3 regions of the Pseudonocardia alni genome follow, and region 2 is predicted to be linked to each of the others. Evidence: predicted binding sites of a transcription regulator. Region 2 holds the regulator's gene; each other region holds the start of a gene.
What was found. Region 2 encodes LexA, which represses DNA repair genes until DNA is damaged. Its sites were predicted from a motif close to CGAACACGTGTTCG; they were not measured.

Region 1 (10,519 bases), 1.4 Mb from region 2:
CGCGACGGCGCTGCCGCAGCTGGAGCAGGCCGTGGAGCGGATCGGGAACTTCCTGCGACGCCTGTGACCGGGCCGCCGAGGTCAGGCGGGCACCTTCCGCGCCCGCGCCCCCTCCACGAGCCCCCGCACCATCACCGGCCCGAGGTCCCGGGACCGCCGCACGAGCCACGGCACCCCCTGCACCACCAGCCACGCCCCCCGTTGCCAGGCCGTCACCTCCCGCCCGCCGGCGGCGTCGAGCCCGATCTCCCCCGGCACCGCGAACCCGGCGGCGCCGAGCAGCGCGGCGAAACCACGCGCCAGCAACCGGTGCCCCAGCTCGGACGGGTGCAACCGGTCCACGCTCCACGCCGCCGGGTCGTAGCTGCCTGCGGTGTCGAGGTCGAGGATCCCGACGGCGGACCGCCCCGTCGCGGCGACGGCGTCGGCCACCGCCCCGTCGACGGCCCCGTTCAGGGCCGCGATCCGGGTGGCGAGCGCCCGCTGCAACAGCCCCGGCAGCGGCCAGACGCGGGTGTGGTCGTGAAAGCGGAGCAGCAGCACGGTCGCACCGGCCCGCAGCAGCAGCTCCAGCGACTCGGCGCAGTCCCGCCGGATCGCGGCCGGGTCGAAGTCCGAGCGCAGGGTGTCGTTCATCCCGGCGCACAGCACGACGACGTCGGGCCCCGACGCCGCGGCCGCTGGCACCTGCCCGTGCCGGGCGTCGGCCATCCGCGCCCCGGTCCGGGCGTGGTTGTCCAGCCGGACCGAGCCGGGGTGGGCGGGATCGTCGAGGGCGTCGCGCAGCAACGGGCCGAACCCACGCCAGCCTCCGCCGGGCAGGGGGTCACCCAGCCCGACGGCGGTGGAGTCGCCCAGCAGGACGAGGTGCCGGACGGGCCGCCCGGTCGCTTGCGGTACGGCGACGGGGCGGACGGGGCGGAGGACCGGATCGACGACGGACGGGCGCGCGGTCATCGGGGACACGCCGACACGATCACCGCCGCAGCCACCGTTTCCGTGTGCAACCGGTGACGGGTCCCGTACCGCCGTGGGAACTCTCGGGGCGGGTCCCTACCACTCGCCCCCGCGGAAGGCGGGGAACAGCGGCAGCGTCGACGACGCGTCCGGGAAACGGGTGTCGAGCGCGGTCACCACGGCCTCGGCCAGCGCGGCCGTGCCGGGCCGGGCGGTCGCCTCCGCGGTGACACCGAGGCCCCGCCAGTAGTGCCGCAGCGCCGTGGACATCCGCGGGGACCGGCCGGCGTCGGGACCGATCGGGCCGTCGCGCTCGGGCACCCGCGGCAGCAGCTGCCAGGTCGACCACCACACCCACAGCACCTGGGCGTCGGCGAGGCGCGACTCCAGCAGCTCGGGGTCGTCCAGCTCGGGCCACACCGGCGCGACCTCGGCCCGCCAGGCGTCGAGCATGGCGTCGGCGACGGCGTCGGGCAGGGCGAAGCTCGACGAGCAGCCGGGGAACGGCACCCGCACGTAGGCGGCGTCGAGGACGACGTCGCGGAAGCAGCCCCACTCGAAGTCGACGAACCGCACCCCTCGGCTGGTGACCAGGTTGTTGTCCGGGCAGGTGTCGGACGGGCTGAACGCGCGGAACCCGGTGCCGCCGAGCAGGCGCACCCCGCCCTGGGCCTCGAACAGCGCCATCTCCGGCACCTCGACGCCGAGGATCTCGACCAGCAGCTCCGGCAGACCGGCCAGCGCGGCGCGGGCCTGGTCGGCGACCGGGTCCCGGCGGACCTTCTCCCCCAGCCGGCGCAGCAGCGCCCCGAAGTCACCTTCCCGCCCGGCGGTCGCGGCCTGCATCCGGCCCAGGCCGCGGGCCCAGCCGAGCAGGCAGGTCCGGGCGGCCTGGGCGTCCGGGGCGAACAGCTTGTCGGCCAGGGTCAGGCTGCGGCCGAGGTCCTCCAGTACGAGCAGCCGCTGCTCCGGGTCGTGCGCGATGATCACCGGGCTGGGCCGGACGTCGCTGGGCAGCGCGGTGAACAGCTGGCAGGACGCGACCTCGTAGCGGAACGGGTCCGACGCCAGGTCCGTGCCGTCCTCGGGCGGAGCGTAGTGCTTCACGACGACGCTGCGCCGGTCGGAGAACGGGTTCTTCGCCATCCGGGCCCGGGCGACGACGGAGCGGCCGCTGCCGCCGAGGTCCTCGGGCTCGAACAGCTCGACCTCCGAGCCCGCCCGCCGCGACAGCAACCGCGCGGCCCCGGCCACCGCCGCGACCGCGCCGGGAGTCGACTGCGGATCGGTCATCGAAGGGGACCCTACCCTTCGGAGAGCGTGCGGTCCGCGCCCCGACGACGCGATCCGCGACGGGCGAGCACCAGCACCGCGGCCGCCGCACCGATGGCGCCCACCAGGTCGGCCCCCACGTCGGCCTCGACCAGGTCACCGGCCGGGTGCACCGCCACCCCGGGGTGGACCACCAGGTGGCCCACCCCGGGTTGGGCGTCGAGGACGCTGCGGACCTTCGACCGTCCGCCCGGGTGGGCAGACCACCCGCAGGTGCAGCGCCTACGCGGCCGGGCCGGGCTTCTCCGGGGCACCGCCGCCGGTCTCCCCGGGGCGGCCGGGCGCCGACCCGCCGGGCGCGGGCGCCGTCGGCTTCGCGTCGACGCCCGCCTCCTTGCGCTGCGCGGCGGTGATCGGCGCGGGGGCCTGGGTGAGCGGGTCGAACCCGCCGCCGGTCTTCGGGAACGCGATGACCTCGCGGATCGAGTCGACGCCGGCGAGCAGCGCGGTGATCCGGTCCCAGCCGAACGCGATCCCGCCGTGCGGCGGCGGACCGAACGAGAAGGCGTCGAGCAGGAAGCCGAACTTCTCCTGTGCCTCCTCCGCGGACAGGCCCATGATCTCGAAGACCCGCTTCTGCACGTCGGCCGAGTGGATACGGATCGAGCCGCCGCCGATCTCGTTGCCGTTGCAGACGATGTCGTAGGCGTAGGCCAGGGCGTTGCCCGGGTCCTTCTCGAAGGTGTCGATCCACTCCGGGGTCGGAGAGGTGAACGCGTGGTGCAGCGCGGTCCACGCACCGCCCCCGACGGCGACGTCGTCGGTGTCGGCGGCCGACTCGAACAGCGGCGCGTCGACGATCCAGACGAACGACCAGGCCGAGGAGTCGATCGCACCGGTCCGCCGGGCGATCTCGCCCCGGGCCGCGCCCAGCAGCGCGCGGGCCTCGGTGGGCTTGCCGGCGGCGAAGAAGATGCAGTCGCCGGGGTGCGCGCCGACGGCCTCGGCCAGACCGGACCGCTCGGCCTCGGACAGGTTCTTGACCACGGGGCCGCGCTCGTCGACCTGCCCGTCCTCACCGATCAGCACGTAGGCCAGGCCGCGGGCGCCGCGCTGCTTGGCCCACTCCTGCCAGCCGTCGAGCACCTTGCGGGGCTGCGACGCCCCGCCCGGCATGACGACGGCGCCGACGTAGGGGTTCTGGAAGACCCGGAACCCGGTTCCCGCGAAGTACGACGTGAGCTCGGTGAGCTCGATGTCGAAGCGCAGGTCGGGCTTGTCCGAGCCGTAGCGGGCCATCGCCTCGGCGTAGGGCATCCGGCGGATCGGGGTCTCGATCTCGTACCCGACGAGGCGCCACAGCGCGGTGAGGACCTTCTCGGCGAGTGCGATGACGTCGTCCTGCTCGACGAAGCTCATCTCGATGTCGAGCTGGGTGAACTCCGGCTGGCGGTCGGCGCGGAAGTCCTCGTCGCGGTAGCAGCGCGCGATCTGGTAGTACCGCTCCAGCCCGCCGACCATGAGCAGCTGTTTGAACAGCTGCGGGCTCTGCGGCAGCGCGTACCAGGAGCCGGGGCGCAGCCGCGCCGGGACGACGAAGTCGCGCGCGCCCTCGGGGGTGGACCGGGTCAGGGTCGGCGTCTCGACCTCGATGAAGTCCTCCGCGGCCAGCACGTCGCGGGCGGCCTTGTTCACGTCGCTGCGCAGCTTCATCGCCGCGGCGGGCCCGGAACGACGCAGGTCGAGGTAGCGGTGGGAGAGCCGGATCTCCTCGCCGACGCCGGTGTGCTCGTCGATCGGGAACGGCAGCGGCGCCGACTCCGACAGGACGGTCAGCTCGGTGACCGTGACCTCGATGTCGCCGGTCGGCAGGTCGGAGTTCTCGTTGCCCGCGGGCCGGCGGACGACCTCGCCGACGACCTGGATGCAGAACTCGGAGCGCAGCCGGTGGGCCCGCTCGGCCATCTCGCCCTCGCGGAACACGACCTGGGCCGATCCGGAGCGGTCCCGCAGGTCGATGAAGATCACGCCGCCGTGATCGCGGCGGCGGGCCACCCATCCGGCGAGGGTCACGGTCTGGCCGGCGTTCTCGGCACGCAGCGTGCCGACGGGGTGGGTTCGCATCACGGCGGTCAAGGCTATCGGCATCCCCCGGGCCGTCTGCCACCAGGTTTCCGGCGGGTTCTCACAGCAGGCTCAGCTGCCCGTCCCCGGGCTCCGCAGCCCGCGGCGACGCGACCGGCTGCCGGGTCCACCCCGGGTCGCGCGGGTTCGGCTCGGGCCGGTCCAGGCCGTGCCGGGCCAGCAGCGGGGCGACCCGCCGGGCCAGGGTCCCGCGGTAGTCCCGGGTGGCGTAGGCCCCGCCGCGGTAGAGCCGCTCGTAGCGCGGCAGCAGCGCGGGGTGGGTCCGCCCCAGCCAGGCCAGGAACCACTCCCGGGCCCCGGGACGCAGGTGCAGCGCGAGCACCGTGGCCCGGCTCGCCCCGGCGGCGGCGATCTCCGCCAGCAGGGCGTCGAGGGCTTCGGTGGAGTCGGTCAGCCACGGCAGCACCGGGGCCACCATGACCCCGCAGGGCAGGCCGGCGTCGGTGATCCGCCGGACGAGGTCGAGGCGGGCCCGCGGGCTCGGGGTGCCCGGCTCGAGGTGCGACTGCAGCTCCCGGTCCAGCAGCGCGATCGACACCCCGGTGCCGACGCGGACGTCGGCGTTCGCGGCCGCGAGCTGCGGCAGGTCCCGGCCCAGCACGGTGCCCTTGGTGAGGACGGAGAACGGCGTGCCGGAGCGGGCCAGCGCGGTGATCACCCCGGGCATCAGCCGGTAGCGGCCCTCCGCCCGCTGGTAGGGGTCGGTGTTGGTGCCCATCGCGACGTGCTCGCGCCGCCACGACGGCCGGGCCAGCTCCCGCTCCAGCACCCGCGCGACGTTCACCTTGACCACGATCTGGGAGTCGAAGTCCGCGCCCGCGTCGAGGTCGAGGTAGGTGTGGGTGTTGCGGGCGAAGCAGTTGTGGCTGACCACCCCGGCGGCGACGAAGTCCCCCGTACCGGTGGTGATGTCGACCATCGGGCGGAGGGTGCCGGTGTCGCGGACCGCCACGACCCGCGGCGCTCCCCCGGGCGGCTCCTCGACACGGGCATCGCCGACGTCGCGCACCCGGGCCACGGCCGGGTCGGTCACCGCGACCAGCCGCAGCTGCTCGGCGACCCCGCCCAGCACCCGCAGCGCCCGCACCCCGGGCCGGGCCGACGGCTCGGAGGCCACGCGGAACCCGAGCCGGCGCAGCGCGTCGACGCAGGCCCGGGCGAGCTCCTCGTCGCCGGGCACGATCCGCAGCACCCCGGCGGAGACCTCACCACAGGCGTCGACGATCCCGCCGACGAAACCGGCCGTCCAGCCGCGGGCGGGCCGCTGCGGCCAGGCCGCCGGCGACGGGGCGGGCGCCGCGAGCATCCCGGCGGCCACGGGCGCCGGCCGCGCGGTCAGCAGGTGGTGGGCGCGGGCGAGCGCCTCCAGCTCGACCCAGCCGGTCGGGAACGGCTCGGCCCGCACCCGGCCGCGCACCGCGTCGGCCCGGACCAGCCCGCAGAGCCAGCCCTCGGCGTATCCGTCGGGCCGGGCCCCGCCCGGGACCGCGGCGGCACCGGGCCCGACCAGCGCCGTCCCCGGGCCCAGGTGCGGCCGGTCCGCGGAGGCCCGGCAGCGCCCCGGGCGCACGTGCGCCCAGCCGGAGGTGGTGAGGAAGCGGTGCTCGGCGGAGGTGACCAGCCGCGTGCCGTCGTCGAGGGTCACCTCCTGGGCGCGGCGCCGCGTCGACCAGCGCGCGAGCACCGGGGTGCGGACGAAGCGGCGCCGACCGCCGCCGTCGGCGACGGTGCCGACCACCTCGTCACCCGGGCGCAGCTCCCCGATCGGCCGCGACCGGCCGTCCGCGGTGAGCACCGGGGTCTCCGGGACGAGGCAGTAGGTGCACGCGTGCGAGCAGCCGCGGTAGGGGTTGACCGTCCAGCCGAACGGCACCGGCGACGACGACGGCACCCGGTTCAGCACCGAGCGCGCCTCGACCTCGTGGAACACCGTGTCCGCGAACCCCGGCGTGCGCACCGAGCGCAGCAACCCCCGCATCCCCGGCAGCGCCGTCGCGTTCCCGACACCGTCCGCCCCGACCTGCTGTCCGTTCCATCGCACCGAGTCAGTCGAACACAAGTTCGAACACCGGACAACCGGTCGTCGCCGGGCGGTCGCGTCCGGGCGAACGGCACCCCGCAGGTCGAAGATCGTTTGCAAGGATGCGGAGGTGCCCCCGCCTCCGCCCGTCCCGCGCGACCCGTCCGCCCCCGACGGCGGGCGGCCCGCCGCCCCGCGGACGGGTGGGCGGCGGCGCGCCGAGGACCGGCCCCCGGGCGCCTCGGGCGGGCACCGGCTCCCGGGTGGCGAACCGGCGCGGCACCGGGCCCGCCACGCTCCGGCCCCGCGCCGTCCGGCCCCCGTGGAGAACCGCCCCGGGTCCGCACCGGCGGGCGGCGCGGCGGCGGACCCCGCCGACGGCGCCGAGACCGGTCCGATCCCCCACCCCGGGCACCCGGGCGGCTGGGGCGACTGCCCCGGCCAGGCCGACCTCGGTGCCACACCCGGCCCGCCGGCCCCGCCCGCCCCCGGCCGGGGACACGGGCACGGGCACGGACACGGCGCCGCGTCCCCGGCCGGGCGACGGGTGCGCAGGCTGCTGGTCGCCCTGCTCGTGCCGTGCGTACTCGCGACGCTCGCCGGGGTGGCCCTGCTGTGGTCGGGGGCGACCCCGGTCCCGGAGATCCCACCCACCCAGCAGGTGCACGGCACCGTCACCGCGGTGCAGGTCGCGGACTGCTCCCCCGGCGCCGGGGACCGTCGCTGCACCGGGGTGACGGTCGCGCTGTCCGACGGGCCGCGCGCCGGGCGGGACCTGGTGCAGCTGGTGCCGAACGAGCCGTCGACGCCGCGGTTCGCGGTGGGCGACCCGGTCACGCTGTCCTGGTCGGGCGCGAACCCCGACGACGCGGGCTCCTACCAGCTCGTGGACTTCCAGCGCGGCGCCCCGCTGGGGTGGCTGGCGGCGGCGTTCGCACTGGCCGTCGTGGTGCTCGGGCGGCTGCGCGGATTCGCGGCACTGGTCGGCCTGGCGCTGAGCTTCGTGGTCCTCCTGTGGTTCGTGCTGCCGGCGATCCTGTCCGGCGGCTCGCCGCTCGCGGTCGCCGTCACCGGCGCCTGCCTGATCATGTTCGTGGTGCTGTACCTGACCCACGGGTTCACCGCGCGGACCTCGTGCGCGGTGCTCGGCACGCTGGCCTCGCTCGCCCTGATCGGGGTGCTGGGCTACCTGTTCACCGTCACCTCGCGGCTCACCGGGCTCGACGACACCACCGCCACGCTGATCGGCACGCTCGGCCCCGGGGTACCGATCGACCCGCGCGGCCTGGTGCTGGCCGGACTGGTGATCGGCGCGCTCGGGGCGCTCGACGACGTCACCGTCACCCAGGCCTCCGCGGTGTGGGAGCTGGGCGCGGCGAACCCCGAGCTGGGTGTGCGCGAGCTGTTCGCGGCCGGGATGCGGATCGGGCGCGACCACGTCGCGTCCGCGGTGAACACCCTGGTGCTGGCCTACGCCGGCGCCGCGCTCCCGCTGCTGCTGCTGTTCACGGTGGCGGCGGGCGGCGTGACCCAGGTGCTCACCAGCCAGGACGTGGCGACCGAGATCGTGCGGACCCTGGTGGGCAGCATCGGGCTGGTCGCCGCCGTCCCGGTGACGACCGGGCTGGCCGCACTCGTCGTCGGCCGGCGCTGAGTCCCGGCCCGGCGACCTATCCGGCGGGCTGGAGCACGAAGTCGTAGCGGGCCTCGTACCAGGGCACCTCGCTGTGCCCGCCGTCCGGCGTGGGGCCGGGCTCGCGGCGGGTGAAGCCGACGACGAGTTCGCGCTTGACCCCGAACACGACGTCGGAGTCGAGGAACTCGGCGCCCTCCCGGAACAGGTGGGTGATCAGCGGCTCGTAGCCGGGCACGGCCAGCAGGAAGTGGATGTGGGCGGGCCGCATCGGGCTGATGTCGGTGCGCGAGACGAGGTCGCCGACGGGCCCGTCCATCGGGATGGCGTAGCCGAGCGGGGCGATGGTGCGCAGGCAGTAGCCGCCGTCGTCGCCGGTGGTGTACTTCGCGCGCAGCCGGGCCTCGTCGACGTCGAGCTGGGCCTCGTAGGTGCCGTCGGCGTCGGACTGCCAGACGTCGAGGACGGCTCCGGTCACCGGGGTGCCGTCGAGCGCGCGGACGCTGCCGTGCACGAACAGCGGGTCGCCGGGCAGCCCGTCGGACATGTCCTCGCCGGAGGCCTTCTCCGGGGAGCCGTCGATGTGGAACGGGCCCAGCACCGTCGCCGGGGTGGCGGCCGGGTCGAGCCGGTGGTTCTGCTGGACGACGAGCATGGACAGCCCGAGCACGTCGGAGGCGAGGATGAACTCCTCGCGCTTGTCGTCGGAGATCTGCCCGGTTGCGGTCAGCCAGCGCACCGCGGCCATCCACTCGTCCTCGGTGAGGTGGGTCTCGCGGGCGAAGTCGTGCAGGTGGCGCACCAGGGCGGTCATCAGCTCGGCGGTGCGCGGGTCGTGCGCGGTCGCCCAGCGCGCGACGGCGGCGTCGGTGATCGTGTCCTCGGTGACGGTGGTGGGCTGCGTCATCGCAGGTCTCCCTCGGGCTGGTACGGGTCGGGGTCGACGGACCGGTTGTGCAGGTCCACGGACAGGAAGATGTCGTTGGCGACGGGGTGGCGCAGCTCCTCGGCGAGCTGGCCGATCAGGCCCGCGGTGCGGGCGAGCAGGGCGAAGCCGCGCAGCAGCTCCAGCGGCAGGCCGAGGTCGGCCAGCGCGGCGCCGCAGACGCCGGCGCCGTTGAGCGGCAGCGTCCGTCCGAGCACCTGCGGGTGCACCCGGCCGATCGCGGCGAACAGCCTCAGGTGCGGGCCGGTCAGCCCCTCCTCGGCGGCGAGGGTGAACAGCCGCGGGGTGCGGGGGTCGCCGTCCTTGTGGACGTGGTGGCCGAGGCCCGGCACGAACCGCTTCGCCGCCCGCTGGGCGGTGACGATCTCCAGCGCGACGGCGTCCCAGCCGTCGTCGGTGGTCGGGCGCTCGACGGGCAGGTGGTCGTGCAGGAACCGGCCGCAGTCCTCGGTGACGCCGAGGAAGCGCGACCCGCCGCCGAGCAGCCCGGCGGCCAGCGCGCCCTGCACCGAGTCCGGCGCCGACAGGTGGGTGAGCCGGGTGACGATCGCGGTCGGGGTGAACCCGTGGTCGGCCAGCGCGGCGAGGACGGCCTCGAACACCCGGGTCTCACCGGGGGTGGGGCGACGCTGGGTGGCGAGCCAGAACGCGAGCTCGCCGAACCCGACCTTCCCCATGACGTCGTCGGCGAGGTCGTGGCCGAGCAGGGTGATGGCGTCCTTCGACGAGGCGCCCAGGGCGGTGGGGTAGGTCATGAGTCGAGCCATTTCCGCAGGTCGGCGCCGTGCTCGTCGAGCCGCGGCGGAGGGAGCCGGTAGACGGCCGGGGTGGCGGAGAACCGGACCGGGTGCCGGGTGGTGGGCACCGCGCGGTCCCCCTCCCCGACCGTGACGACGGGATCGAGCCCGAAGCGCTCGGCCATCGCGAACCCGCCGTCGATGGTCTGGATCGGCCCGGACGGCACGCCGGCGGCGGTGAGCAGCTCGAACCACTCGACGGCCCCCCGGGTCGCGAGCCGCTCCTCCAGCAGCGGGCGCAGCTCCTCCCGGTTGACCGTGCGGTCGGCGTTGCGGGCGAAGCGGGGGTCGTCGGCGAGGCCGGGCACCTCGAGCACGCCGCAGAGCTTGCGGAACTGGGCGTCGTTGCCGGCGGCGACGATGAGGTCGTCGTCGGCGGTGGGCATCGGCTCGTAGGGGAACACCGAGGGGTGGGCGTTGCCCATCCGGTAGGGCACCGTCCCGCCCGCGACCCAGGCGGAGCTGTGGTTGACCAGCCCGGTCAGCGCGGAGGACAGCAGGTTGACCTCGACGTGCTGGCCGGTGCCGGTGCGGTCGCGGTGGCGCAGCGCGGCGAGGACGCCGATCGCGGCGTGGTTGCCCGCCATCACGTCGAACACCGAGATCCCGGCCCGGTACGGCGGCCCGTCCGGGTCGCCGGTGAGGCTCATCAGCCCCGACATCGCCTGCACCATGAGGTCGTAGCCGGGGACGTGCGCGCCCGCACCGGAGCCGAACCCGGAGATCGAGGCGTAGACGACACCGGGGTT
Region 2 (10,519 bases):
CACTGGCCCGGGCCCGGGCAGGACCGGCACCGCCGCATCCGCGACGCATGGTGCACCACGGTGCCGCGGTCGCGGCTGCCCTACGAGCTGGGCCCGCTGCTGCAGCGCGCCGGGTTCGACGGGGAGTGGACGCGCCGGATGCCGATGCGCGGGCCGGCCTCCACCGGCTACGGCGCCGCGCTGCGGGAGATGGTCGCCGACGCCGCGCCGGGCCGGTGCGGGCTCACCCGGGCCGACGTCGACGCGTGGGCGTCGGGCGTCGCGTCCTGCGGCGACGAGCCGTTCTCGGTGGACCGCTGGTTCCTGGGTGCCGTCCGGCCCTGAACCGGCGGGCGTGGCGCGCGGGGAGCCGGTCGGGCAGCATCGCGGCCGTGGGCTCCCCGTCGTCGCAGACACCGATCACCGCGCGGGTGAGGATCGGGCAGCAGCCCGACTTCGTCCGCCTGTTCCAGACGCTGCCCCGGGCCGGCGAGTGGGTCAACTTCGCCCCGCCCGGCCGGCGGCGCGACGACTATGAGGTCGACTGGGTGCTGCACTGGGCGGTCGACCCCGACGACACCGACAGCCCGGACGTCACCATCGAGATCCAGCTCGTCGACCCGGAGTAGTCCGCTACCGGAAGCCGTGGCTGCGGACCGCGGCGACGCCGCCGTCGCGCAGGTCCTCGAGCACCGCGCGTTCGTGCGGGACCGTGTCGGCGGGCAGGTCGGCGAGGGCGAACCAGTCCAGGCCCGCGGTCTTCCCGTCCTCGGCGCGACGTGGCTCGCCGGCCCAGCGTCGGCAGGTGAAGAAGAAGTCGACGCGTTCGTCGACCGGGTTCCCGTTGCGCTGGGTGCGGTGCACCGCGGTCAGCGGGACGAGGTCGGCGGGATCGACGGTGATGCCGAGCTCCTCGTGGGCCTCGCGCACCGCGGCGGCCGCCGCGTCCTCGCCCGCCTCGACGTGCCCGGCCGCGGCGGCGGCCCAGTGGCCGTCCATGAACCCGGTGCCCGCCCGCAGCTGGAGCAGCACCTCGGTGCGTTCACCGGTGCCGCGCAGCAGCAGGACGTAGGACGCCGGGACGACCCGGTAGCGCTCGCTCACGCCGTCGACCCTAGGTGCCGTACCGCCGTTCGCCGACGGCAACACCGGGGTAACCCGGCGGTCCTACCGTCGGGCGGATGGCGGCCCCCACCTCGCGCCCGGCACCGGTCGGCGACCGGCTCGGCGTCGTGCCGCCGCGGGACTCGGAGCTGCGGTTCCGCACCGTGCACGGCTACCGGCGGGCGTTCCGGGTGGCCGGCTCCGGGCCTGCGGTCGTGCTCGTGCACGGCATCGGCGACAGCTCGGCGACGTGGGAGGCGGTGTTCCCCGCACTGGCCCGGCGGCATCTGGTGATCGCCCCGGACCTGCTCGGGCACGGGCACTCGGACAAGCCGCGCGCCGACTACTCCGTCGCCGCCTACGCCAACGGGGTCCGCGACCTGCTCGGAGTCCTCGGGGTGCCCCGCGCGACGCTGGTGGGGCACTCGCTCGGCGGCGGCGTCGCCATGCAGTTCGCCTACCAGTACCCCGAACGCACCGAGCGTCTCGTGCTGGTCGGCACCGGCGGCGCGGGGCCGGAGGTCACGCCGCTGCTGCGCGCGGTGAGCCTGCCCGGCGCGCACGCGGTGCTGGCGGCCTCGCAGCTGCCGCTGCTGCGGTGGCAGCTCGGGTGGGCCCTGGACGCACTGCGCCTGGTCGGGGCCGACCTCGGCCGCGACGCCGCCGACCTGCTCCGGCTGGTCGACGCGCTGCCCGACGCGACGTCGCGGACGGCGTTCATCCGGACGCTGCGCGCCGTCGTCGACTGGCGCGGGCAGGTGGTGACCATGCTCGATCGCTGCTACCTGACCCGCGGGATGCCGACCATGCTCGTGTGGGGCGCCCGGGACGCCGTCGTGCCGCTGGCGCACGCCCGCACCGCGCACGCCGCGATGCCGGGCAGCAGGCTGGAGGTCTTCGACGACGCCGGGCACTTCCCGCACCACAGCGACCCGGCCCGGTTCGTCGGGGTGCTGGAGGAGTTCCTGGGGTCCACCGACCCGGCGCGGTGGAGCCCGGAGCAGTGGCGTCAGCTGCTGCGCTGCCCCGCGCCTCCGCCCGCCGGCGTCGCCGGGACGCGGCCGGGACCGGTGTCGGCGACCTGACCGAAGCCCGGGGTCAGAAGACGAACCCCAGCCAGGTGCCGGCACAGCCGTGGCAGGCGCCGTGCGTCGTCGCGGCGCGGTGCACCGGGCGCAGGCAGATCACGCAGTGGGTGAGCCGGCGCCGGGCCCGGCGCAGCAGACCGTCGCGCACCTGGCGGACGGCGAGCCCGGCGTCGCCGTCCGGGTCGTCGCAGCCGGGCAGGACGGGTACCTCCACCGCGTCCGCCGGGTCCAGCACCGGGAGGCGGCCGTCCCATCGTGGTTCCGGGCGGGCCAGCAGCACCGGACCCGCCGGGGCGAACCCGAGCATCAGCTGCGGCGGCTCCCCGGCGACGAACCAGGCCACCGGGTCCGGCGTCGCGCCGGGCGGGAGGAGCCCCGCCGAGCGCAGGTCGGCGTCGGTCCAGCCGCCGCGACGCAGGTCGGCCGGGGTCAGCCCGAAGTGCCGCAACCCGTCGGCGGGCAGGTCGAGCTCGCGCAGCTCCGCCGGGGACGGGACGCCGACGTAGACGGTCCCGCGCTCCCCCGCAGGCTCCGCGACGGGCCCGGTGTCGTGGCCGTCCGCGGCGCGCCACGGGGCGGCGACGAGTACGGCGAGCACCCGCACGTCGACGCCGAGGCGCCCGGCCACCTCCGCGGTGCGGTCCTCGGTCACATGGTCCCCGATCCCTGCCTCCACCACACGCGCCGGGGCGGCTCCGGTGTCGGAGCCGCCCCGGTGTGGTGCGGTGTCGCTCAGCTGCAGCCGCTGGTGGAGCCGCAGCCCTCGCAGAGGTAGCAGGACCCGGCGGGGCGCATCTTCGTCCCGCAGGTCATGCACAGCGGAGCGTCGGCGGCCTTGCCCAGACGCAGCTCGAGCAGCTCGGTGGAGCTGCCGACCTCGACCGGCGCCGGATCGACACCGGTCTCCTTGCGCTCCTCGGTCGTCGGCACGGAGGAGCGGAACTCCTCCATGTCGAGCTTCTCGCCGGTGCCGTAGTCGTTCTCGACCTGGGCGGACCGCTCGTCGGAGGAGAAGATGCCCAGCTGGGCGCGCTTCTCGTACGGCAGGTGGTCCAGCGCCAGACGGCGGAACAGGTAGTCCAGCACCGAGGTCGCGATCCGCACGTCCGGGTCGTCGGTCATCCCGGCAGGCTCGAAGCGCAGGTTGGAGAACTTCGAGACGTAGAACTCCAGCGGGATGCCGTACTGCAGACCCACCGAGATCGACATCGAGAAGGCGTCCATCACGCCGGCCAGGGTCGAGCCCTGCTTGCCGAGCTTGACGAAGATCTCGCCGAGGCCGTCGTCGGGGTAGCTGCCGGCGGTGAGGTAGCCCTCGGCGCCACCGACGGTGAACGACACGGTCTCGCTGGGCCGCTTCTTCGGCAGACGCTTGCGGACCGGTCGCTGCTCGACGACGACGTGCTTCTCCGGCTCGGCGTCGGCCTTCGTGTCGCCGCCCTTGCCCGCGGACAGCGGCTGGCCGACCTTGCAGTTGTCGCGGTAGATCGCCAGGGCCTTGAGGCCGAGGCGCCACCCCTCGAGGTAGATCCGCTCGACGTCCTCGACGCTCGCCCGCTCGGGCATGTTGACCGTCTTGGAGATGGCACCGGACAGGAACGGCTGCGCGGCGGCCATCATGCGGACGTGGCCCATCGGGGCGATCGTCCGGTCGCCCATGGCGCAGTCGAACACCTCGTAGTGCTCGGGCTTCATGCCCGGGGCGTCGACCACGTGGCCGTGCTCGGCGACGTACTCGACGATCGCCTCGGCCTGCTCGGCCTGGTAGCCGAGGTTGTCCAGGGCGCGGCGCACCGACTGGTTGACGATCTGCATGGAGCCGCCGCCGACCAGCTTCTTGAACTTGACCAGCGCCAGGTCCGGCTCGATGCCGGTGGTGTCGCAGTCCATCATCAGGCCGATCGTGCCGGTCGGGGCCAGCACGGACGCCTGCGCGTTGCGCCAGCCGTTGACCTGCCCGATGTCCTGGCACTGCTTCCAGACCTCGGTGGCGAGCTTCTGCACCGGGGTGCTGGAGGCGAAGGTGCGGATGCGGTCGTTCTCCGCGGCGTGCTTGCGGATGACGCGCTGGTGGGACTCGGCGTTGCGGGCGTAGCCCTCGTACGGGCCGACGACACCGGCGAGCTCGGCGGAGCGCTTGTACGCGGCACCGGTCATCAGCGAGGTGATGGACCCGGCGAGCGCCCGGCCGCCCTCGGAGTCGTAGGCGTGGCCGGTGGCCATGAGCAGCGCGCCGAGGTTGGCGTAGCCGATGCCCAGCTGGCGGAACCTGCGCGTGGTGTCGGCGATCGGCTCGGTCGGGAAGTCCGCGAAGCAGATCGAGATGTCCATCGCGGTGATGATCAGCTCGACGGCCTTGGCGAAGGTCCGGGCGTCGAACCGGTCGTCGGAGTCGAGGAACTTCAGCAGGTTCAGCGACGCCAGGTTGCAGCTGGAGTTGTCCAGGTGCATGTACTCCGAGCACGGGTTCGACGCGCTGATGCGCCCCGACTCCGGAGTGGTGTGCCAGTCGTTGATCGTGCCGTCGTACTGGATGCCGGGGTCGGCGCAGTTCCAGGCCGCCTCGGCGATGCCGCGGAACAACTTGCGGGCGTCGACGCGCTCGATGACCTCACCGGTCATGCGGGCACGCAGACCGAAGTCGGTGCCCCCCTCGACGGCGCGCATGAACTCGTCGGTGACGCGGACGGAGTTGTTGGCGTTCTGGTACTGCACCGAGGTGATGTCGGAGCCGCCCAGGTCCATGTCGAAGCCGGCGTCGCGCAGGACGCGGACCTTGGCCTCCTCCTTGGCCTTGGTCTCGACGAACTCCTCGATGTCGGGGTGGTCGACGTCGAGGACGACCATCTTCGCCGCGCGCCGCGTGGCGCCGCCGGACTTGATGGTGCCCGCGGAGGCGTCGGCACCGCGCATGAACGAGACCGGGCCCGAGGCGGTGCCGCCGGAGGACAGCAACTCCTTCGACGAGCGGATGCGCGAGAGGTTCAGGCCGGCACCGGAGCCGCCCTTGAAGATCAGGCCCTCCTCGCGGTACCAGTTCAGGATCGACTCCATGGTGTCGTCGACCGAGAGGATGAAACAGGCGCTGACCTGCTGCGGGCTGGCGGTCCCGACGTTGAACCACACCGGTGAGTTGAAACTGAACACCTGGTGGATCAGCATCCAGGTCAGCTCGTGGTCGAAGATCTCGGCGTCGCCGTCGGTGGCGAAGTAGCCGTGCTCGAGACCGGCCCGCTTGTAGGTGCCGACGACCCGCTCGACGAGCTGCTTGAGGCTGGACTCGCGGGTGTCCGAGCCCACCGCGCCGCGGAAGTACTTGCTGGTGACGATGTTGGTGGCGTTGACCGACCAGCTGCGCGGGAACTCGACGCCGCGCTGCTCGAAGTTGACGGTGCCGTCGCGCCAGTTCGTCATGACGACGTCGCGGCGCTCCCACTCCACCTCCTCGTAGGGGTGGACCCCTTCGGTGGTGAAGACACGCTGCACGGTCAGGCCGGGCGCGCGCTTGGCGCCGGTCTTCCCGCGGCCACGCGACGGCTTGGCCGCCGCGCTGTCACCGGTGTCTGTCGTCGGGCCCCCGACGGTCTCGGTCATGAACTGCCTCCGCACATCCGACGCTTCTCCGCCCGCACGCTGGGGTGCGCGGACGGCTCTCTTCCCGGTACGACCGGCGACGACGACGCGCCGCTCAGCCGCCCGGGTGGTGACCGGCCTCGTCGTCGGCTGCTTCCCCGGCAGCCGCCGAACGCAGGTCGGCGATCTCCTTCTCGAAGTCCTCGATGGAGGAGAAGGACCGATAGACACTCGCGAACCGCAGGTACGCGACCTCGTCGAGCTCACGCAGCGGCCCGAGGATCGCCAGCCCGACCTCGTGGCTGGGAAGCTCCGCCGCCCCGCGCGCCCGCACCGTCTCCTCGACCCGGTGGGCGAGCTGTTGCAGGTCGTCCTCGTCGACCGGCCGGCCCTGGCACGCCCGCCGAACCCCGCCGACGACCTTCTGCCGACTGAAGGGCTCGGTCACCCCGCTGCGCTTGACGACGGCGAGCACGGCCTCCTCGACCGTGGTGAACCGTCGTCCGCACGAGGTGCAGGACCGGCGCCGGCGGGTACAGGTCCCGTCGTCGGCGGTCCGGGAGTCGATCACGCGGGAGTCCGGGTGTCGGCAGAACGGGCAGCGCATGGACGCTCACACCCCTCTTCCGTGACGTTCCGGAAACTCTCCGCAGCGATCCGTCCCCCCAAGCTGTGGCGGAACGACACCAATGTAACCCCTACATCTAGGGGTACGCCATCCCGGGCCCGGTGCCACGCCGAGCTTCGCCCGATCGGGATCCGAGCCTCGCACACCACGTTCCGCGACCGGTCCGTCGCCGACGATCATGGAGCGGGGCATCGGCGCTGGTGGCGTGGAGAAACGTCGCGGGCAGCGCCGCCCGTCGCGCCGGAGGGACCGCGACCGGCGGCCACCCGATGCGGGGACACGCCCTGCGGACGCGCCCGGCGGCACGTCGCCGACTCCCCCGGCGACATCCCGGCGACCACGTCCGACACCCGCGAACCACCCCCGTGCACGCCGTCACCCGATGCGCCGCCGACACCGCGTCCGGCGCTCCGCACCGTCACCACCTCGGGCCACCCGCAGCGCACAGCCGTGCGCACCACGGGGTGCGGCGTCGCGCTGCGCGGCGCCGGCCGACGTCAGCGCACGGCGCCGATCGACGGCACGGCCGCCGCGGGGGCGTTCCAGCCCGCCGCCGCGTCGCCCAGCAGCCCGAGCGCCACCACCGCGGTCGTCGCGCACAGCAGGGCCGTGACCCCGGCGAGGAACCGCTCCAGGCGCCCGCCGGCGCGGCTGCGGGCCGGGCGCGGCCGCGCCGGGACCAGGCAGCGCCGGGACGGCGGACGGACGGTACGCGGTGCCGGCACGGCCACCGACCGAGGACGGGGCGGCGCCACGGCCGGCGCGGGCCGCGTCAGGGTCGGTGCGGGCCGCGTCAGGGTCGCCGTCGCACTCGGGGCCGGGTCCGCGGTGGTGCAGCGGGGCGTCCGGACCGCGAGATTCGGACCGCCGGCGGGACCGGACACCGGGACACCGGCCCCTCGGGCACCGGACGCCGGAGCGCGCCGGGAACGGGCGGCGGGATGACGGGCCACCGACTCGGCCAGTGCGCGCTCGTGCGCCCCGTGGGCCGCCCACCGGTGGGCCGCGCGCGCGGCGGCCGACGGGCCGGCACCGGCCACACCGGCGAGACCGTCGGCGGCCCGCACCCGCTCCCGGGCGGCGCGCCGGGCGCGCGAGGTGGGGGTGCCGGGCGCCGGGGCGCCGGTCAGGCAGCCGACCGCGCCGTGGTCGCGGATCCGCTCGTCGAGCTCTCGCATGGTTCCTCCTGCCGTCGGACCGCCCGTCCCCCGGGCGGGTCTCGTCTCCCCCGCTCCCGACCGGCCCTTCCCCGAGCCCGGTCGAACGGGCGTACGAGCGGTGTAGCACCCGACACCGACAACGACCGCGTTCCCGCAGGTCCTCCCCCGTGCCGGGGACGTTCTCAGCGTGGCGCGCCGGCCGCGGGCGGCCCGGCCGGGCCGTGGGTGGCGACCGCGACGTCGGCGAGCACCCCGAGCGCGACGACCGCGGCCGCCGAGGCGAGCAGGACACCCGATGCGCCCACCGCACGGCGCACGACGCCCGGCGCCCGACCGGGCCGCACCCCGTCGGTCGTGGTGCGCACCGCGACCCGCCCGATGACCGTCACGTCCCCGATGACCGCCGAACCCACGATCGCCACCCCCGCTGCCGTTCCCGCTGCCGGTCGCCCCCGCGCGGCCGGACGGCGACGCGGACCGCGTCCGATCGAACTCGTGTTCGATCGAACGCCTGTGCGATGTTGTACCACCGCGGCCCGACGGAATCCACGACACGCCCCGGGCGACTTCGAACGCATGTTTGGCGAACGGGATCGTGGCGGCTAGGGTCGTCGCCGTAAGTACCCCGAGGAGGCGAATGCGATGGCAGCGGACGACACCGGACACGGTGGTCCCGGCGTGACCGGCACCGCCGCGGACCGGGGATCCGCGAAGGTCCGGGAGTTCCCCGACCCCGCGGCCGACACCCGCGGCCTGACCCCGCGGCAGAAGAAGGTCCTGGCCGTCATCCGGGACTGGGTGGACCGGTACGGCTACCCGCCCAGCGTCCGAGAGATCGGTGACGCGGTGGGCCTCACGTCCACCTCGTCGGTGCACCACCAGCTCCGCACCCTGGAGCGCAAGGGCTTCCTCCGGCGCGACCCGAACCGCACCCGCGCGGTCGACGTCCGCAGCCCGGAGCAGATCGCCGGTACCGACGGGCCGGACTCCGACACCGACACCGCCGATCTGCGTTCCGCGCGGCCGGCGCCGGCGTTCGTGCCGCTCATCGGCGACATCGCCGCCGGTGGCCCGATCCTGGCCGAGCAGGCCGTGCAGGACGTGTTCCCGCTGCCGCGCGAGATCGTCGGCGAGGGCACGCTGTTCCTGCTCAACGTCAAGGGCGACTCGATGGTCGACGCCGCGATCACCGACGGCGACTGGGTCGTCGTGCGCCAGCAGCCGGTGGCCGAGCAGGGCGAGGTCGTGGCCGCGATGATCGACGGTGAGGCGACCGTGAAGACGTTCCGCCGCAAGGACGGGCACATCTGGCTGATGCCCGCGAACGACGCCTACGACCCGATCCCGGGTGACGACGCGTCGATCCTGGGCCGCGTCGTGGCGGTCCTGCGCCGCCTCTGACCGCCTCGGACGGCGCCCCGGGCCCCGCGATCAGCGGGACCGGCGGCGCCGTCCGTGCAGGGACATCGCGACGGCGCCGGCGATCAGCAGCGCCCCGAGCGCCGCGGCCCCGCCCGCGGCAGGCAGCCACGACGGGTACGTGCGGTACTCCGGCACCTCGGCGGGCTGAGGCACGACCGGTGCCTGCGGAACGGTCGCCGCGGTCACCGCGCCCGGGACGACCGTGATCGCCGCCGCGGTCAGGCTCCGCGCCTCGCTCCCGGAGTGCAGCGCGCCCCGGCCGTCCGGGGCGACCGCCTCGCCCTGGGCCTCTCCCGGCAACGGCACCGGAAGCGGTGCCCCGTCCAGGGCCGCGACCAGCGCGTCGGCCGTCGCCGGTCCGCCGGCGGGCAGCGGGAACACCCAGGCGTCGGTGTAGGTCCGCAGCACGGCGGCGCGCCCGCCGTCGGCCCCGGCCGGCGAGACCCCGCCGCCGGTGACCGTGCGCGCCCCGGCGGCCCCGAGCGGCCCGCCGCCGGTGCCGGACCAGGGCAGCACGACCTGTGCCACCCGGCGCAGCTCCACCGGGTCCCCGCCGTCGTGCAGCGGCGCGGCGGGCCGGTAGACCCCGGCGGCCCCGGTGGTCTTGTCGACCAGCAGGGGCACGCCGTCGTCGCCGACCAGCAGTGCCTCGACGTCGCGCGGACCGTCGGGGTAGACGAGGTCGTGCACCCGTGGCGGCCCGGTCGGGGGCAGCACGACGAGCCGGACCGAGCCGCGCCGCGCCCCGTTGTCGCCGGTGTCGGCGAGCCACAGCTCCCCGCCCGGTCCGAGGCCGAGGTCCTCGACGTCGGTGACCGGGACGTCGGCCTGCCGGGTCCCGGTGACCGCACAGCCGACGGGGTCCAGGGTGAACGCCCGCGCGGTCCCGCCGCCGTCGACGATGGCGTGGTAGCGCTGCGGGGCGGCGCCGGGCGGGCCCTCGGCGACCAGCCCGGACAGCTCCGCCAGCCGCGGGTCGTCGATCGAGCAAGCCGGGATCGCCCCGGGCGGCGACGCGGCCGCACCCGTGAGCGCACCGGTCAGGCAGAGGACCGTGGCCAGGCGGCGAGCCACGATCCCGGGGCCCGGCCGCCCGGCCGGTGGGACGCTCAGTGGCCCGCCGCCGTCGCCGGCAGGTCGGTGCCGGCCCCCGTCGGGAGGGCCGAGCCCGCCACCGCGAACGGCAGCACCGCGGTGCCCAGCTCGGGCTTCACCCGCGCCCGGATCCGGGTGCCGTCGGCGGTGTGTTCCTCGGCGAGGATCTCGCCGTCGTCGTGCAGCCGCGCGACCAGCGCACCCTCGGTGTAGGGCAGCAGGAGGTCGACCTCGTACTCCGGGCGCGGCAGTCGCTCGGCGATGCGCTCCCGGAGCCGGCGGATCCCGTCACCGCTGTGCGCGGAGACGAACACCGCGTCCGGCTGGGCGTGCCGCAGCCGGGCCAGCGCGAGGTCACCGGCCGCATCGGTCTTGTTGATCACGAGCAGCTCGGGCGGCATCGTGTCGCCCGCAGCCTCACCGACCTCGACGAGCACCTGGCGGACCGCGGCGATCTGGTCGTCGGGCAG
Region 3 (10,519 bases), 3.1 Mb from region 2:
CGTCACGGCGTCGCCGCCGCAGGCGTCGGGCGGGTGCCGTGCCGGGGTGCTCGTGGTGCTGCTCGGCGGCGCGGGCGCCGGGGTGGGCGCCGTGACGTCGGCCGCGCCCCCCGGTACCGGGCCGGTCGAGGCGACTGCCGAGCGGGCCCGCGACCACGGACTGAACTGGCTGGTCGCCGGCCTGGAGCAGCTCCAGTACGCCGTGGACCCGCCGTCCGAGGGCGGTACCCGGCCGGCGGGATCCCGCGGGCTCCGGGTGCGCTGTCGGACCCGGCGACGACGCCGCCGGTCGCGGCGGTCGCGGCGGTCGCCCCGCTGCCCGGGGAGGGCGCGTGGTGCGGTCGTGACCGGGCGGGGGCCCCGTCCCGGGACGGTCAGTCCTCGGGCGGGGCCTCGCCCAGCTCGTCGGCCTCCGCACCGGCGGCGGCGATCTCCTCCTTGACCACCCCGTAGGCGACCCCGGGCCCGTAACCCTTGCGCGCGAGCATGCCGACCAGCTTGCGGGCGCTGGACTGCCGCTCCTCGCGGCTCCCGACGGGCAGGCTCCGCAGCCGCCGTACGACGAGCTCGCGGGCCCGGTCGCGTTCGGAGTCGTCGTCGATGCCGGTGAGCGCCTCGTCGGCGATCTCGCGGTCGACGCCCTTGCGGTGCAGCTCCATCGCGATCGCCCGCTTGCCGAGGCCGCGGTGGCGGTGGCGGGACCGGACCCACTGTTCGGCGAAGGCCTGGTCGTCGACGAGTCCGACCTCGTCGAACCGGTCGAGGACGCGGTGCGCGACCTCGTCGGGGATCTCCTTGCGACGCAGCGCGTCGCCGAGCTCCTTGACCGTGCGGGCGCGGTCGGTGAGCAGGCGCAGGCAGATGTCGCGGGCGCGGGTCTCCTGCTCCTGCGGTGTCTCGACGCGTGGGGTGACGTCCTCACCCCGACGTCTCCCCCGGCCACGGCCCTCTCCGCGGCGCCGGCCACGGGGGGTGGTGCTCTCCTCGACCGGGTCCGGCCCGGTGCCCTCGGGCACGGCGGCGGTGGCGTCCCGGTCGGTCGCGCCTGCCGCGGCGCCCGGACGCCGACGCGGGGTCGCGCGGTCGCGACGGGGTCCGCTGCGGCGGGCGCCCCGTCCGGACAGCTCCTCGAAGGAGACCACACGGGGTGAGCCGGGTCCCGCATCGTCGACGCCGTCGTCGGCGCTCCCACCGGAAGCCGGCTCGGGGTGGGGGTCGGGGTCGTCGAGGGTCAGCCTGCGGACCGGGGCAGGGGCCGCCGCCCCGTCCGTCGCGCCGTCCGCCGCCGGTCCCGTGGACCAGGCAGCCGGCGGATCGGTCGCCGTCGTGAGGGCCTCGTCGGCACCGCTCAGCGCGGCGAACGAGACCTGGTGGGGGCTCGTGTCCCAGCCGGGGACCCCCGGGGGCTCGGCGACGGACTCGTCCGGCTCACCGCCGGTCGGGTCGGCGGTCCGGATCGCGGGCGGATCCTGCTCGTCGGTGACCGACGGGGTCACGCCGAACAGGTCGTCGAGCGGGACGGTGCGGGGCCTGGTCGGCTCCGCACCGTCCCGTCCGGACGTGCCTCCGGACCCGTCGCGCTCGCCGGTCACGCTCAGAAGTCGACCGGGGCCGGGAGGGGCTCGACCGGGCTGGTCTCCTCGGCGTCGACGACGGCGCCGATCCCCAGCTTCTCCTTGATGCGCTTCTCGACCTCGGCGGCGACGTCCGGGTTCTCCTTGAGGAACTTGCGGGCGTTCTCCTTGCCCTGCCCCATCTGGTCGCCCTCGTAGGTGTACCAGGCACCGGACTTGCGGATGATCCCCTGCTCGACGCCCACGTCGATCAGCGAACCCTCCTTGGAGATGCCGACGCCGTAGAGCACGTCGAACTCCGCCTGCTTGAACGGCGGGGCCACCTTGTTCTTCACGACCTTGACCCGGGTCCGGCTGCCGACCATGTCGGTGCCGTCCTTCAGGGTCTCGATGCGGCGGATGTCCATGCGGACCGACGCGTAGAACTTCAGCGCCTTACCACCGGTCGTGGTCTCCGGGGACCCGAACATCACGCCGATCTTCTCGCGCAGCTGGTTGATGAAGATCGCGGTGGTGCCGGAGTTGCTGAGCGCACCGGTGATCTTCCGCAGCGCCTGGCTCATCAGCCGGGCCTGCAGGCCGACATGGCTGTCGCCCATCTCGCCCTCGATCTCGGCGCGCGGCACGAGCGCGGCCACCGAGTCGATGACGATGATGTCGAGCGCGCCGGAGCGGATCAGCATGTCCGCGATCTCCAGCGCCTGCTCACCGGTGTCCGGCTGGGAGACCAGCAGGTCGTCGGTGTCGACGCCGAGCGCCTTGGCGTACTCCGGGTCGAGCGCGTGCTCGGCGTCGATGAACGCCGCGACGCCTCCGGCGGCCTGCGCGCTCGCGACCGCGTGCAGCGCGACGGTCGTCTTGCCGCTGGACTCCGGGCCGTAGATCTCGACGACGCGGCCGCGCGGGATGCCCCCGACGCCGAGCGCGACGTCGAGCGCGATGGAGCCCGTGGAGATGGCACTGATCGGGACGCGGGTCTGGTCGCCCAGGCGCATCACCGATCCCTTGCCGTGGTTCTTCTCGATCTGGGCGAGGGCGAGTTCGAGCGCCTTGCCGCGGTCCGGAGCGGACATCTCTTGACTCCTCGCTGGTGGTCGACGATCGGGTCCTGCTGGTGTCTTTCGGGGAGGCACACCACAACGGTATGGGGTACCCCTGACAGTTACGGGCCCGGATCGGCGCCTGTGGACAACTCGTCCGACACCGCGCTGCAGGACCGGTACCGCGGGCCCTGGCGGAACCGTAGACGAACACGCGTTCGATCCGACACCGCGACACGCCGACCGGGCACCCACGGGAGCCGAGCGGTCACCACGACCGCCCGGGGCGCCGCTACCGCCGTGCGGGTGGGACCTCGTAGGCCGCGCAGACCGCGCGCCAGACCCGGCGCAGGTCGAGACCCGCCTCGATCGCCTGCTCGACGGTCCGGCCGCCGAGGTCGGCGAAGACGTGGTCGCGGGACAGCGACGCCGCCCGCACCGGCCCGAACTCGCCCTCCATCAGTTCCCGGAAGTGGCTCAGTCGCACGCCCGCGAGGGTAGACGGGTCACCCGTTCCGTGTGGTGTCCGCCCGTTGACGGCCCCGGAGCCGGTAGCCTGGGTGATATGTCCGAACTGCTCGCGACCGTCCCGGTCGACGTCGCCGACGAGGTCCTCGCGACGACCGGCATCGGGTCGCCCCTGGCGTGGCAGGTCGTGTCGCTGCTCGCGCTGCTGTCCGCGCTGGTCGTGCTGGTGCGCTGGTGGCTCCACCAGCGCCGTCGCTGAGGGGCCCGCTCAGCCGGCCGCCGGGCGTCCCGTGCGGGCCGAGCGTGCTGCCACCAGCAGGAACGGCACCGTCGCCACGACCACCAGCGCGCCGAGCAGCGCGTAGGACGACACCGTCACGAGCACCCCGGCCACGATCCCGGCGGCGGCGCCGACCAGGTTCATCGCCACGTCCACCGAGCCCTGCACCCGCGGCCGGTCGGCCACCGCCAGCGACGCCGTGAGCTGCGCCGACCCGCCCACCACCGCTGCCGACCAGCCCAGACCGAGCAGCACCAGGCCCACCGACAGCAGGCCGGTCGAGGTCGGCGCGGCGAGGGCGCAGACCACCCCCGCCAGCGGCAGCAGCACCCCGGCACCGGCCAGCACCCGCGCCGGTCCGAGCCGGTCGGCGAGCCACCCGAACAACGGGCTGAGCGCGTACATCCCCGCGATGTGCAGGCTGATCACCAGCCCGACGACCGACAGCGCCGCGCCGCCGTGGTCCATGTGCACCGGGGTCATCGACATCAGCCCGACCATCACCGCGTGCCCGAGCACGATGCCGACCGCGCCGAGCAGCGCGGGGCGCGAGGCCCGCAGCACCGCCCACGGCCGCACCGCCGCGGCCCCGGGTGCGCCGGCCGGGGTCCCCGCGCGCTCCCGGGCCCGCAGCAGCGGGTCGGGCCGCAGACCCAGCCACCCGGTCAGGGCCGCCAGGGCGAACGCGACCGCGCAGAGCAGGTACGGACCGGCGACACCGGGCAGCCCGGCCGACACGGCCACGGAGTCCAGCGGACCGAGCAGGTTCGGCCCGGCGACCGCACCGACCGTCGTCGCCCACACCACCAGCGCGAGCGCGCGGCCGGCCCGCGCCGGCGCGGCCAGGTCGGTGGCGGCGTAGCGCGCGGCGAGCCCGACCGCCGTCCCCGAACCGATCAGCAGCAACGACACCAGCAGCAGCGCCACCGAGCCGGTCGTGGCCGCGACGACCGCACCGACCGCGCCGAGCAGTCCCACCAGGTGACCGCCGACCAGCGCGGGACGCCGTCCCCGGGCCTGGGCCACGCGTGCGACGACGGCGGCCGCACCCGCCGCGCCCAGCACGCTCGCCGTCGACGCGACGCCACCGACCGCGGGCGAGCCGGACAGCCGGGACGCGACCAGCGAACTCGCGGCGATCGAGGTCGCCACGGCCGTCCCGCCGAGCACCTGCCCGATCGCGAGCACCGCCAGCAGGCGGGGCTGGGCGGGGTCCTGCGGCGGGGAGGCGGCGTCGGGTGCGGCGGTCACGGGCGGATGCTGCCGTGCCACGGCCGCCGCGCGCCAGGGCGTTACGCTCCGGCCCGGCCACACGAGCGGAGGACGGTGGACATGGCGGGCACGACCCCGAACACACGCAGGTCGGCGGGCACGGACGACGCGGAGCTGCAGAACGCCTACCGCATGGTCTCCGACGTGCTGGCCGGAGCGGTGCGCGAGACCCTCGCCGCGCCGGGGCCCGACCCGGCCCGGTTCGCCGTGCGCAGGCTGACCGCGGTCGACCGGGACATGCCGCCGGACGCCACCCCGCCCGGCTGGTCGCTGGCCTTCCTGGTGCTGGCCGACTGGTACGACGCCGCCCGCACCGCGCTCGCCGACCACGACGACCGCTCCGAGCGGGCACTGGGCTGGATCGGGAGCAACCTGGGCCCGCGCTACGCGGCCCGGGCCCGCTACACGGTCGCCCCGCTCGTCGACCCGGCCGACGCCCGCGAGACCTCGCACTACGTCGACGCGCTGGGCGTGGACTTCCTGGCGTCGATGGTCTGGACGGTCGCGGCGGTCGTCGCCGAGTTCCCGGCCGAGGACACCGCGGAGGTCTGGCCCCGCACGAGGGCCGACGCCGCCCGCTGACGTCGCAGGTCACGCCCGGTCCGACGGGCGCTCGACGGGTGACTGTCGGACCCCACCCGCATGATGGTCGGCGTGACCGCACTCGAGGGCTTCTCCCCCGCCACCCGCCAGTGGTTCGAGGGGGCCTTCGCCGCGCCCACGGCGGCCCAGGAGGGCGCCTGGTCCGCGGCGCAGGCCGGGCGCAACGCGCTCGTCGTCGCGCCGACCGGGTCCGGCAAGACCCTCGCCGCGTTCCTCTGGGCGCTGGACCGGCTCGCCGCCACCCCGCCGCCCGCCGAGCCGAAGCACCGCTGCCGGGTCCTCTACGTCTCGCCGCTCAAGGCCCTCGCCGTCGACGTGCAGCGCAACCTGCGCTCGCCGCTGACCGGCATCCGCCAGGCCGCACAGCGGCTCGACGAGCCGGTCCCCGACATCACCGTCGGGATGCGCACCGGCGACACCCCGGCCGACGAGCGACGCCAGTTCCAGCGCACCCCGCCGGACGTGCTGGTCACCACCCCGGAGTCGCTGTTCCTGCTGCTCACCTCGGCCGCGCGGGAGTCCCTGCGCGGGGTGACGACGGTGATCCTCGACGAGGTGCACGCCGTCGCCGGGACGAAGCGGGGGGCGCACCTGGCGGTGTCGCTGGAACGCCTCGAGGAGATCACCGAGGCCACCCCGCAGCGGATCGGGCTCTCGGCGACCGTGCGCCCGGTGGACGAGGTCTCGACGTTCCTGTCCGGCACCCGCCCGGTCGAGGTCGTGCAGCCCGCGATCCCCAAGACGATCCGGGTCGAGGTGCAGGTCCCGGTGCCCGACCTGGCCGCGCTCGACGAGCGGCCCGCCCCGGGCAGCACCGACGAGGAGGTCGTCGGGTCCGCCGCGGGCACGGCGCGCAAGCCCTCGATCTGGCCCGCGGTGGAGGAGCGGCTGCTCGGCCTGGTGCGCGAGCACCGTTCGACCATCGTGTTCTCCAACTCCCGCCGGCTCGCCGAGCGGCTCACCTCCCGGCTGAACGAACTCGCCGCCGAGCAGGAGGCCGCAGCCCTGGAGGAGGCCGCCGACCTCGACGCCGACGCCCCGGGTGCGTTCCCGGCCGAGGCGGTCGGGCAGTCCGGGGTGGGCGGCGGGGCCGCGCCGACGGTGGCCAAGGCCCACCACGGCTCGATGTCGCGCGACCAGCGGACCCTGGTCGAGGAGGAGCTGAAGTCCGGCGTGCTGCCGTGCGTCGTCGCGACGTCCAGTTTGGAGCTGGGCATCGACATGGGGGCCGTCGACCTGGTCGTGCAGGTCGAGGCGCCGCCGTCGGTCGCGTCCGGGCTGCAACGGGTCGGGCGCGCCGGGCACCAGGTGGGCGCGGTGTCCGAGGGCGTCGTGTTCCCGAAGTACCGCGGCGATCTCGTGTCCTGCGCCGTCGTCGCCGAACGGATGACGACCGGGTCGATCGAGTCCACGCGCTACCCCCGCAACCCGCTCGACGTGCTGGCCCAGCAGATCGTCGCGATGGTCGCGATGGAGTCGTGGCAGCTGTCCGACCTCGCCGCGACGATCCGCCGGGCGGCCCCGTTCGCGGCGCTGCCGGACTCCGCGCTGCACTCGGTGCTGGACATGCTGGCCGGGCGCTACCCGTCCGAGGAGTTCGGCGAGCTGCGCGCCCGCATCACCTGGGACCGGGTCACCGACGAGCTGCGCGGCCGCCCGGGCGCGCAGCGCCTGGCCGTCACCTCCGGCGGCACCATCCCCGACCGCGGCCTGTTCACCGTGATGACGCCGGGCGGCGCGGACGGCGCCGGGTCGCGGGTCGGCGAGCTCGACGAGGAGATGGTCTACGAGTCCCGCGTCGGGGACACGTTCCTGCTGGGGACCTCGTCGTGGCGGGTCGAGGACATCACCCACGACCGCGTGATCGTCACCCCGGCGCCGGGGGTGCCCGCCCGGATGCCGTTCTGGAAGGGCGAGTCGATCGGGCGGCCGCTGGAGCTGGGCCGGGCCGTCGGCGCGTTCGTGCGCGAGATGTCCGGGCTGGCCGACGCCGACGCCCGGGAGCGCGCCGCCGCGGCCGGGCTCGACGAGTGGGCCTGCGACAACCTGCTGTCCTACCTGCGCGAGCAGCGCGAGGCGACCCGGCACGTGCCGAGCGACCGCACGATCCTGGTGGAGCGGTTCCGCGACGAGCTGGGCGACTGGCGCCTCGTCGTGCACTCGCCGTTCGGGGCGCAGGTCAACGGGCCGTGGGCGCTGGCGATCGCCGCCCGGATGCGGGAGCGCCGCGGGGTCGAGGTGAGCGCGTCGGGCGCCGACGACGGGATCGTGCTGCGCCTCCCGGACGCCGTGGACGACAACGGCACCGAGGTCGTCCCGAGCGCCGAGGACGTGCTGCTGGAGCCGGGCGAGATCGAGCAGATCGTCGTCGCGGAGCTGGGGAACTCGGCGCTGTACGCGTCGCGGTTCCGGGAGTGCGCCGCGCGGGCGCTGCTGCTGCCCCGGCGCGACCCGGGCCGCCGCAGCCCGCTGTGGCAGCAGCGGCAGAAATCGGCGCAGCTGCTGAGCGTCGCGGGCAAGTTCGAGCAGTTCCCGATCACCCTGGAGGCGATGCGGGAGTGCGTGCAGGACGTCTACGACCTGCCCGGCCTGCGCGAGCTGATGGGCGACGTCGCCGCGCGGAAGGTGAAGGTCGCCGAGGTCGAGTCGTCGCAGCCGTCGCCGTTCGCACGCAGCCTGCTGTTCGGCTACGTCGGGATGTTCCTCTACGAGGCCGACGCGCCGCTGGCCGAGCGCCGCGCGGCCGCGCTGTCGCTGGACTCGACGCTGCTGGCGGAACTGCTCGGCTCCGAGGCGATCCGGGAGCTGCTCGATCCGGAGATGCTGGCCGAGATCGAGGGCCAGCTGCAGCGCACCGACCCGGACCGGCACGCCCGCGACATGGAGGGCACCGCGGACCTGCTCCGCTTCGTCGGTGACCTGTCCGAGGCCGACGGGCGGGCCCGCGGTGTCGACCCGGCGTGGCTGGCGCAGCTGGAGCGCGACCGCCGGGCGCTGCGGGTGCGGATCGCCGGCGAGGAACGGTTCGTCGCGATCGAGGACGCCGGCCGGATCCGGGACGCGCTGGGCACGGCGCTGCCGGTCGGGGTGCCGGAGGCGTTCACCGAGCCGGTGCCCGACCCGCTCGGGGATCTCGTGCTGCGCTGGGCGCGCACGCACGGGCCGTTCACCGCCGCCGAGCTCGCCCGCCGCTTCGGGCTGGGCGTGGCCGTGGTCGCCGGGGTGCTGGAGCGGCTCACCGGCACCGGTCGGCTGATGAAGGGCGAGCTGCGCCCGCAGGCGTCGGTGCCCGCCGGTTCCGGCGGCGAGCTGGAGTACTGCGACGCCGAGGTGCTGCGACGGCTGCGGCGCGCGTCGCTGGCGAAGCTGCGGCACGAGGTCGAGCCCGTCGAGCAGCGGGCGCTGGGCCGGTTCCTGCCGCAGTGGCAGGGCGTCCAGGTGCGGTCGGGCTCCGAGCGGCGAGGCCGGGTGCGCCGCGCACCGGGTGCCGAGGACGTGCTCGGTGTGGTCGAGCAGCTCGCCGGGGCGCCGCTGCCGGCGAGCGCGGTCGAGTCGCTGGTGCTGCCGGCCCGGCTGCCGGGCTACACCCCCGCGCTGCTCGACGAGCTGACCGCCTCCGGTGAGGTGACCTGGGTCGGGTGCGGCGCACTGTCCGGGCAGGACGGCTGGCTGGCGCTGGCCCCGGCCGACGTGGCGGATCTGCTGCTGCCCGCCCCCGACCTGGACACCGCGGGCACTCCGCTGCACACCGCGGTGCTGGCCGCGCTCGGGCTGACCGACCCGGCCGCGCTGACCGATCCGGAGGCCGCACCGGACTCCGGGGGCGGCGCGCTGTTCTTCCGCGAGCTCGCGACCCGGGCCGGGGTGCTGCTGACCGAGCAGGACGAACCGGCCCCTTCCGACGACGACGTCGTCGCCGCCGTCTGGGACCTGGTCTGGGCGGGTGCGCTCACCAACGACACGCTCGGCCCGCTGCGGGCCCGGCTGTCCGGGGGCGGCGGACGGCGTGGCGCGTCCGGGCGGCAGGGCGGGGCGCACCGCACGGCACGCCGACCGGCCCGCGGGCGCTATGCGCAGCTGCGTGCGGGGCGGCCGTCGATGCCCAGCCGGACCGGGCCGCCGTCGGTCGGCGGGCGCTGGTCGGTGGCCGTGCCGCGCGAGCCCGACCCGACCCGCCGTGCGCACGCCACCGCGGAGGCGTTCCTGGAGCGCCACGGCGTGCTGACCCGGGGCGCGTTGGGCACCGAACGGGTCACCGGCGGGTTCGCCGCGGTCTACAAGGTGCTCCGGGCGATGGAGGAGTCCGGCCGGTGCCGGCGCGGCTACATCGTCGAGGGGCTGGGCGCGGCGCAGTTCGCGGTACCGGGCGCGATCGACCGGGTCCGGGCCCTCGCCGGGACCGACGGCGGCCCCTCCCCCGCCCCGCCGACCGGTCCGCGCCGCCTCGGGGCCGGGCCGGGCGCGGTCGTCGCCGACCCCACCGACCGCGCCGGTTCCGCCGACCCGGCCGGGTCCGTGGACCCGACCGGGGACGGCGAGCCCCTGCCCGACGACCTCTCCGGCGACGCAGCCGGGTTGCCGGGCTCCGACCTCTCCGGCGACGTTGCGGGGCCCCAGCCGGGCGACGACCCGTACGCGGAGGTGCCCGACGACCTGCGCGGCGGCCTGGGCGGGCTCGGCGGCGCCGGCCGCCACGGCGAGTTCGACGGCGCCGGTCGCCGCCCGCAGGCGCCGCGGGAGGCGTGGCGCGAGCTGTCCCGGGTGGTGCTCGCCGCCACCGACCCCGCCCAGCCCTACGGCGCGGCCCTGCCCTGGCCGGACACGACCGGCGAGACCCGGCACCGCCCCGGTCGCAAGGCCGGCGCCCTGGTCACCCTGGTCGACGGGGCGCCCGCGCTCTACGTCGAACGGGGCGGGAAGTCGCTGCTGTCGTTCACCGAGGACCGCGACGAGCTGCGCGCCGGCGCCGAGTCGCTCGCCGGGGCGGTGCACGAGGGCTGGCTCGGGTCGCTCGCCGTGGAGCGCGCCGACGGGCAGGACTCGCTGGTCTCGGCGCTGTCCGAGGTGCTCACCGAGGCCGGGTTCCGGGTGACGCCGAAGGGGCTGCGGCTGCGGGCCTGACCGGAGCCGCCGGACGGGGCCGGGCCGGCTGTCGGACCGGCCGGGCGGGTCAGTACCGGCGGTTGGCCAGGACCGGGACCGCCCGGCGGGCCGCGGTCACCGCGTCGAGGTCGAGGTCCACGACCAGGGTCCCCGGCGCGGCGTCGAGCGCCGCGACGAGC

Region 1: a site for LexA is predicted at 6,425-6,438, ahead of ATL51_RS03065 (intein-containing Rv2578c family radical SAM protein). Genes of this name have one in related genera too.
Region 3: a site for LexA is predicted at 2,822-2,835, ahead of recA (recombinase RecA). Genes of this name have one in related genera too.

The regions. Positions count from the first base shown of each region.
Region 1 is NZ_PHUJ01000003.1:393,906-404,424, reverse strand. Features, by position in the region: gene ATL51_RS03085 (aminotransferase class I/II-fold pyridoxal phosphate-dependent enzyme) at 1-67, shown strand, start outside; gene ATL51_RS03080 (GDSL-type esterase/lipase family protein) at 82-957, opposite strand; gene ATL51_RS03075 (hypothetical protein) at 1,054-2,250, opposite strand; gene ATL51_RS27980 (hypothetical protein) at 2,262-2,423, opposite strand; gene aspS (aspartate--tRNA ligase) at 2,512-4,356, opposite strand; gene ATL51_RS03065 (intein-containing Rv2578c family radical SAM protein) at 4,415-6,415, opposite strand; gene ATL51_RS03060 (YibE/F family protein) at 6,525-8,048, shown strand; gene ATL51_RS03055 (dioxygenase family protein) at 8,065-8,934, opposite strand; gene ATL51_RS03050 (citryl-CoA lyase) at 8,931-9,728, opposite strand; gene ATL51_RS03045 (CaiB/BaiF CoA transferase family protein) at 9,725-10,519, opposite strand, start outside.
Region 2 is NZ_PHUJ01000003.1:1,828,147-1,838,665, forward strand. Features, by position in the region: gene ATL51_RS09330 (methyltransferase domain-containing protein) at 1-324, shown strand, start outside; gene ATL51_RS28100 (hypothetical protein) at 372-608, shown strand; gene ATL51_RS09335 (NUDIX domain-containing protein) at 613-1,083, opposite strand; gene ATL51_RS09340 (alpha/beta fold hydrolase) at 1,161-2,168, shown strand; gene ATL51_RS09345 (hypothetical protein) at 2,182-2,823, opposite strand; gene ATL51_RS09350 (vitamin B12-dependent ribonucleotide reductase) at 2,904-5,765, opposite strand; gene nrdR (transcriptional regulator NrdR) at 5,860-6,351, opposite strand; gene ATL51_RS09360 (hypothetical protein) at 6,870-7,550, opposite strand; gene ATL51_RS28105 (hypothetical protein) at 7,715-7,945, opposite strand; gene lexA (transcriptional repressor LexA) at 8,175-8,933, shown strand; gene ATL51_RS09375 (hypothetical protein) at 8,964-10,028, opposite strand; gene hflX (GTPase HflX) at 10,064-10,519, opposite strand, start outside.
Region 3 is NZ_PHUJ01000003.1:4,946,403-4,956,921, reverse strand. Features, by position in the region: gene ATL51_RS29750 (regulatory protein RecX) at 375-1,592, opposite strand; gene recA (recombinase RecA) at 1,595-2,647, opposite strand; gene ATL51_RS24395 (DUF3046 domain-containing protein) at 2,907-3,101, opposite strand; gene ATL51_RS28750 (hypothetical protein) at 3,180-3,341, shown strand; gene ATL51_RS24390 (MFS transporter) at 3,351-4,613, opposite strand; gene ATL51_RS24385 (hypothetical protein) at 4,695-5,216, shown strand; gene ATL51_RS24380 (ATP-dependent helicase) at 5,277-10,358, shown strand; gene ATL51_RS24375 (carbon-nitrogen hydrolase family protein) at 10,408-10,519, opposite strand, start outside.